Linked DNA regions of Minwuia thermotolerans. Each later gene encodes a partner of the first gene's protein in a complex. Links are inferred from orthologs where the notes say so. Each region holds a gene or a part of one and is shown in the gene's direction. Other genes may lie near its edges.

Region 1 (3,303 bases):
CTGCATCTCCATGTTCGTCATGGGCAATCTCCTCGATTTCCGATGGCATCGATCTCCATGGTGAGACGAGTTCTCCCATAGAGGCAATAAAAACATCGTTAAATCAATGTGTTAGCAACAGTGTTTCGTGAGTGCTGCCGAGCTGGCGGTGCGGGCTCGATGAAAACTCCGGAATTTTGCGCCGGTCGAGTTGACAGAAGGCTGCGCGGTGGTTATCTCCCGCTCACCTGTCGGCTAGCACTCGAGTAGAGTGAGTGCTAACGGAGGGAATACCAGATAATCCTACCTATGGAGGGTACCAGATGGGCTTTCGGCCTTTGCACGATCGCGTGCTCGTCCGTCGCGTCGAGTCGGAGGAGAAGACCGCGGGCGGCATCATCATTCCCGAGAACGCCAAGGAGAAGCCGAGCGAGGGCGAAATCGTCGCCGCCGGTCCGGGCGCGCGCAACGACCGGGGCGAGACCGTCGCCATGGACGTCAAGGCGGGCGACCGGATCCTGTTCGGCAAGTGGTCGGGCACCGAGGTCAAGATCGATGGCGAGGATCTCCTGATCATGAAGGAATCCGACATCCTCGGCGTGATCGAAGGTTCTGCGCAGGCGAAGGCGGCCTGAGCACCGGGATCGCCCGATCCGTGAAATGAAGCGCAGGCCGGACCCGCTGCCGGCCGCGAGCTGTATGGGAGATTGACGAAATATGTCCGTGAAAGACGTGAAATTTGGCATCGACGCCCGCACCAAGATGGCGAAGGGCGTCGAGACCCTGGCCGACGCCGTCAAGGTGACCCTGGGCCCCAAGGGCCGTAATGTGGTCATCGAGAAGTCGTTCGGCGCGCCGCGCATCACCAAGGACGGCGTCACCGTCGCCAAGGAGATCGAACTCAAGGACAAGTTCGAGAACATGGGCGCGCAGATGGTCCGCGAGGTCGCCTCGAGGACCAATGATGAAGCCGGCGACGGCACCACCACCGCTACCGTTCTGGCCGCCTCGATCATGCGCGAAGGCCTGAAGTCGGTTGCTGCCGGCATGAACCCGATGGACCTCAAGCGCGGCATCGACCTGGCCGTCGAGAAGGTCGTGGCCGATCTCAAGAAGCGCTCGACCGACATCACCACCAATTCGCAGGTGGCTCAGGTCGGCACGATCTCCGCCAACGGCGAGACCGACATCGGCGACAAGATCGCCGAGGCGATGGAGAAGGTCGGCAAGGAAGGCGTCATCACCGTCGAGGAGTCCAAGGGTCTGGAGACCGAGCTGGACGTCGTCGAGGGCATGCAGTTCGACCGCGGCTATCTCTCGCCGTACTTCGTGACCAACGCCGAGAAGATGGTTGCCGAGCTCGAGAAGCCCTACATCCTGCTGCACGAGAAGAAGCTGTCCAATCTGCAGCCCATGCTGCCGATTCTGGAGGCTGTCGTTCAGTCCCAGCGTCCGCTGCTGATCATCGCCGAGGACGTCGAGGGCGAGGCCCTGGCGACCCTGGTGGTGAACAAGCTGCGTGGCGGCCTGAAGATCGCCGCCGTCAAGGCGCCGGGCTTCGGCGATCGCCGCAAGGCCATGCTGGAGGACATCGCCATCCTGACGGGCGGCGAGGTGATCTCCGAAGATCTGGGCATCAAGCTGGAGAGCGTCACGCTCGACATGCTGGGCCAGGCCGAGCGCGTCACCATCAACAAGGAAGAAACCACCATCGTTGATGGCTCGGGCGAGAAGGAGAATATCCAGGCTCGCTGCGGCCAGATCCGCAAGCAGATCGACGACACCACCTCCGACTACGACCGCGAGAAGCTGCAGGAGCGGCTGGCCAAGCTGGCCGGCGGCGTTGCGGTGATCAAGGTCGGCGGCGCTTCCGAGATCGAGGTGAAGGAGAAGAAGGACCGCGTCGACGACGCCCTCCACTCCACCCGCGCCGCGGTCGAGGAAGGCATCGTTCCGGGCGGCGGCACCGCGCTGCTCTACGCCACGCGGGCGCTTGAAGGCCTCAAGGGCGCCAACAACGACCAGACCGTGGGCGTCGAGATCGTCCGCCGCGCCCTGCAGGCGCCGGCGCGTCAGATCGCCGAGAACGCCGGTGTCGACGGCGCCGTCGTGGCCGGCAAGCTGCTGGACCAGAAGGACGCCAACTACGGCTTCAACGCCGCGACCGAGAAGTACGAGAACCTGGTCAAGGCCGGTGTCATCGATCCGACCAAGGTGGTTCGCACCGCGCTGCAGGACGCCGCGTCCGTGGCCGGCCTGCTGATCACCACCGAGGCCATGGTCGCCGACCGGCCGGACGACAACAAGTCCTCCGGCGGCGGCATGCCCGACATGGGCGGCATGGGCGGCATGGGCGGCATGATGTAACCGGACGGCAAATCCGTCCGGGCGTCATCGCCCGAATGGCTCGAAGGGGAGGCCGCGTTCCGCAAGGGACGCGGCCTTTCCGCGTTTCGGCCCAGTGAATTGATCCGCCGGCGCCCGTTCTCGCGTATCCTGCCGGCAACGGAACAACCGGAGGATCTGGGCATGTGCATCCGCCTTCACGCCCTCGTGCTGGCGCTCTGTCTCGCCTGGCCGGCGCTGGCCGCGCCCGCCGACGAGATCCGGGCCGTCATCGAGGATCAGATCGCCGCCTTTCGCGCGGGAGACGGCGACCGCGCCTTCGCCCACGCCTCGCCGGCCATACAGGCGAAGTTCGGGTCGCCGGCGAACTTCATGGAAATGGTGCGGACCGGCTATCCGCAGGTCTACCGCCCGCGCGACATGCAGTTCCAGGCGGTCGAGGCGTTCGAGCATGTCACCGTCCAGGAAGTGTTCTTCTTCGGTCAGGACGGCTCGGCGGTCGTGGCGCGGTACTTCATGGAGATGAACGAGGCCGGCGCATGGAAGATCGCTGGGGTCGAGCTGCGGCAGGCGCCCGAACTCGGCGTCTGAATGTTGGTTGCCGCGTTTCAGGCGTCCACGGGCTCGATCAGATCGGCGTCGTCGTTGTGCACATTGCCCACCCGGGCAGAGACACGATAGGCCGTCACACCATCATTGGGCTTGGCCAGATCGAGCAACGCGTCCCGGCCGGCGTCCGGATCCAGCCAGGCGTCGTGGTCCGCGGCGTCGAGGATGACAGGCATGCGATGATGGATTTCGGCGATTCCGGGTGCGGCGTCCGTCGTCAGGATGGTGTAGCTGTCGATCGTGCCCTTCTCGGGACGCTCCCAGCGTTCCCACAGCCCTGCGAAGGCGAAGGGCGACCGGTCCGCCATGACGATGCGCCAGGGTTGCTTGCCGCTTTCCAGCTTCTGCCATTCGTAGAAGCCGTCCGCG
Region 2 (3,272 bases), on another replicon or contig:
TCTGCGCCCTGCAGGCGGCGATGGAGGGCTACGAGGTCCGCACCATGGAGGACGTGGCCGCGTCGGGCGACATCTTCGTCACCGCGACGGGCAACAAGGACGTGATCACGGTCGAGCACATGCGCGCCATGAAGGACCGGGCGATCGTGTGCAATATCGGCCACTTCGATTCGGAGATCCAGGTCTCGGGGCTGCGCAACTACACCTGGCACAACGTCAAGCCGCAGGTCGACGAGGTGGAGTTTCCCGACGGCAAGCGGCTGATCCTGCTGGCGGAGGGGCGGCTGGTGAACCTGGGCTGCGCCACCGGCCATCCGAGCTTCGTGATGAGCGCGTCGTTCACCAACCAGGTGCTGGCGCAGATCGAGCTGTGGCGCAACCACGCCAAGTACGGCCTGGAGGTCTACGTGCTGCCCAAGCATCTGGACGAGAAGGTCGCCGCGCTGCACCTGGGCCGTCTCGGCGTCAACCTGACGAAGCTCTCCCCCGATCAGGCCCGCTATCTCGGCATCCCCGAAAGCGGACCCTACAAACCCGAACACTACAGGTACTGATCCGGACAACGGATGAACGGCCGGGACGGACCGGCCGGACGCGATATCGAGGAGCCGGCCCCGGCGACGGGGCCGGCTTTTTCTTGTCCGAGAACGACAGACAGGTGTCGCACATGCGACAGGCGCGGGCCGAAAACGGCGTTTGATGTCACATTTGCGACATTCAGTGCGGCGCGCGAGGCCGCGCGGCCGGGCCGCGCCCGCCCGGATTCGACTCAAGCCCGCCCTGCCGGGCGAGACCCAATTCGCCAAGCCATTGCTCTGCAAGGAATTTTCGGAAATCCGTCACCATAAGTAACGGAACCAAAGACCCATAACACAAAAAAAGTTGATGTCAAAGGTTATAAATTCAAACTTATGGGACTAGTCCATCCGATGACGGTAATCGCCAACTGAACGTCGAAAAACAAATCGGAAGCTGCTGTATGTGTGCATTCATGGGCCTTCCATGGATGGCTATTCTGGGCGATTGCACATGACAGAACGCTGTATTGACGGAATTCGTGGCATGTCTGCCGCGAGTTCTTGATCTTTTCAGGCCGCGTTTCGCGAGGGGCGGGGCCGGAGGAGGCTTGATCGGTCCGCCGCGGCCGGCCGCCGGAAACGCAAGACGAGGAAAACAGGACATGTCGCGCAATTACATCTTCACCTCCGAATCCGTGGGCGAGGGCCATCCCGACAAGATGGCCGACAACATCTCGGACGCCATTCTCGACGCCCTGCTGGCGGAGGATCCCAAGTCCCGTTCGGCCTGCGAGACCATGCTCAACACCGGCATGGCGGTGATCTCCGGCGAGATCACCACGACGGCGAAGGTCGACTACACGGATGTGGTCCGTCAGACGATCCGCGACATCGGATACGACGATCCGCGCTACGGCTTCGACGCCGACGGCTGCGCGGTGCTGGTGGCGCTGGACAAGCAGTCGCCGGACATCGCCCAGGGCGTCGACGAGGGCACGGGCCTCGACCTCGACCAGGGCGCCGGCGACCAGGGGCTGATGTTCGGCTTCGCCTGCCGCGAGACCGAGCACCTGATGCCGCTGCCCATCGATCTGGCCCACAAGCTGACCCGCAAGCAGGCCGAGGTGCGGCGCGCCGGCAAGCTGCCCTGGCTGCGCCCCGACGTGAAGAGCCAGGTTTCCGTGCGCTACGAGAACGACCGGCCGTCGGCGGTGGACGCGATCGTGCTGTCCACCCAGCACGATGACGGCGTCGACCACGCGACCATCCGCGAGGCGGTGATCGAGGAGATCGTCAAGCCCGTGCTGCCCGGCCGCTATGACGCCGGCGACATCACCTATCACATCAACCCCACCGGCAAGTTCGTGATCGGCGGCCCGGTCGGCGACTGCGGCCTGACGGGGCGCAAGATCATCGTCGACACCTATGGCGGCATGGGCCGTCACGGCGGCGGCGCCTTCTCGGGCAAGGACCCCTCCAAGGTCGACCGCTCCGCCGCCTACGCCGCGCGCTATGTCGCCAAGAACATCGTCGCCGCGGAACTGGCGGAAATGTGCGAGGTCCAGCTTTCCTACGCCATCGGCGTCAGCCAGCCGGTCTCCGTCGCGGTCAACACCTTCGGCACCGGCCGCATCGCCGAGGACACGATCTCGGCGCTGGTGCGCGAGCATTTCGACCTGCGCCCGAAGGGCATCGTGCAGATGCTCGACCTGCTCCGCCCGATCTACCGCAAGACCGCCGCCTACGGCCATTTCGGCCGCGACGACGCCGATTTCACCTGGGAGAAGACCGACCGCGCAGCCGCGCTGCGCCAGGACGCCGGCGTGGCCGCCGCCGAGTAGCCGCCGCGAGAGACCGCCGCGCGCCAGAAAAGCAAGTGATTGGAGTAACCCGCCATGCAGCAGCTACAGGACCTGCAGAACCCTGAGCTCCTCGCCACCGCGCAGGACTACAGCGAGGACGAGACCACGGACCGCGATTCCGGCCTCTACAGGGCCGAATACGTGATGTCCTTCGTCGAGAAGTGGGACGAGCTGATCGACTGGGAGGCCCGCGCCCGCTCGGAAGGCAAGTTCTTCATCCAGATGCTCCAGGCGCTGGGCGCCAACCGCGTGCTCGACGTCGCCTGCGGCACGGGCTTCCATTCGGTGCAGCTCATGCAGGCCGGCTTCGACGTCACCAGCGCCGACGGCTCGGCGGCGATGGTGGCCAAGGCCTTCGAGAACGGCAAGAAGCACGGCCTGATCCTGAAGACGGTGCAGGCCGACTGGCGCTGGCTGACGCGCGACATCGTCGGCACCTACGACGCCGTGGTCTGTCTGGGCAACTCGTTCACCCACCTTCATGACGAGGCCGACCGCCGCCGCGCCCTGGCCGAGTTCTACTCGGTGCTCGGCCCCGACGGCGTGCTGATCCTGGACCAGCGCAACTACGATTCGATCCTCGACGACGGCTTCAGCACCCAGCACAAGTACTACTATTGCGGCGAGCAGGTAACGGCGGAGCCGGAATATGTCGACGAGGGCCTGACGCGGTTCCGCTACACCTTCCCCGACGAATCGGTCTACCACCTGAACATGTTCCCGCTGCGCAAGAACTACACGCGGCGGCTGATCGGGGAAGCGGGCTTCCAGGCCATCAAGACCTATGGCGACTTCAAGGAAACCTACCAGGAGTCGGACCCGGATTTCTTCATCCATGTCGCCAACAAGGCCCATGCCGGGGTCGAGGAGATCAGCCCGCGCAAGGCCGCCT

The links.
Region 2: the proteins of groL (region 1) and metK are in contact, whole or in part, in a cryo-EM structure (PDB 8P4O), measured with the Escherichia coli proteins. The link is inferred for Minwuia thermotolerans from one-to-one orthologs.

What each region holds. Positions count from the first base shown.
Region 1 is NZ_PIGG01000010.1:183,443-186,745, reverse strand. The notes cover bases 39-3,021. They hold groL (chaperonin GroEL), read left to right. Parts: upstream 39-696; coding sequence 697-2,346; downstream 2,347-3,021. Other genes in these bases: CWC60_RS02015 (SOS response-associated peptidase), read right to left, coding at 2,934-3,021; CWC60_RS02020 (DUF4864 domain-containing protein), read left to right, coding at 2,509-2,916; groES (co-chaperone GroES), read left to right, coding at 303-614. Outside these bases: CWC60_RS02035 (usg protein), read right to left, coding at 1-21; more of CWC60_RS02015, read right to left, coding at 3,022-3,303.
Region 2 is NZ_PIGG01000018.1:2,258-5,529, reverse strand. The notes cover bases 318-3,269. They hold metK (methionine adenosyltransferase), read left to right. Parts: upstream 318-1,180; coding sequence 1,181-2,359; downstream 2,360-3,269. Other genes in these bases: CWC60_RS04090 (glycine/sarcosine N-methyltransferase), read left to right, coding at 2,414-3,269. Also shown: more of CWC60_RS04090, read left to right, coding at 3,270-3,272. UniProt on the Escherichia coli protein: Catalyzes the formation of S-adenosylmethionine (AdoMet) from methionine and ATP.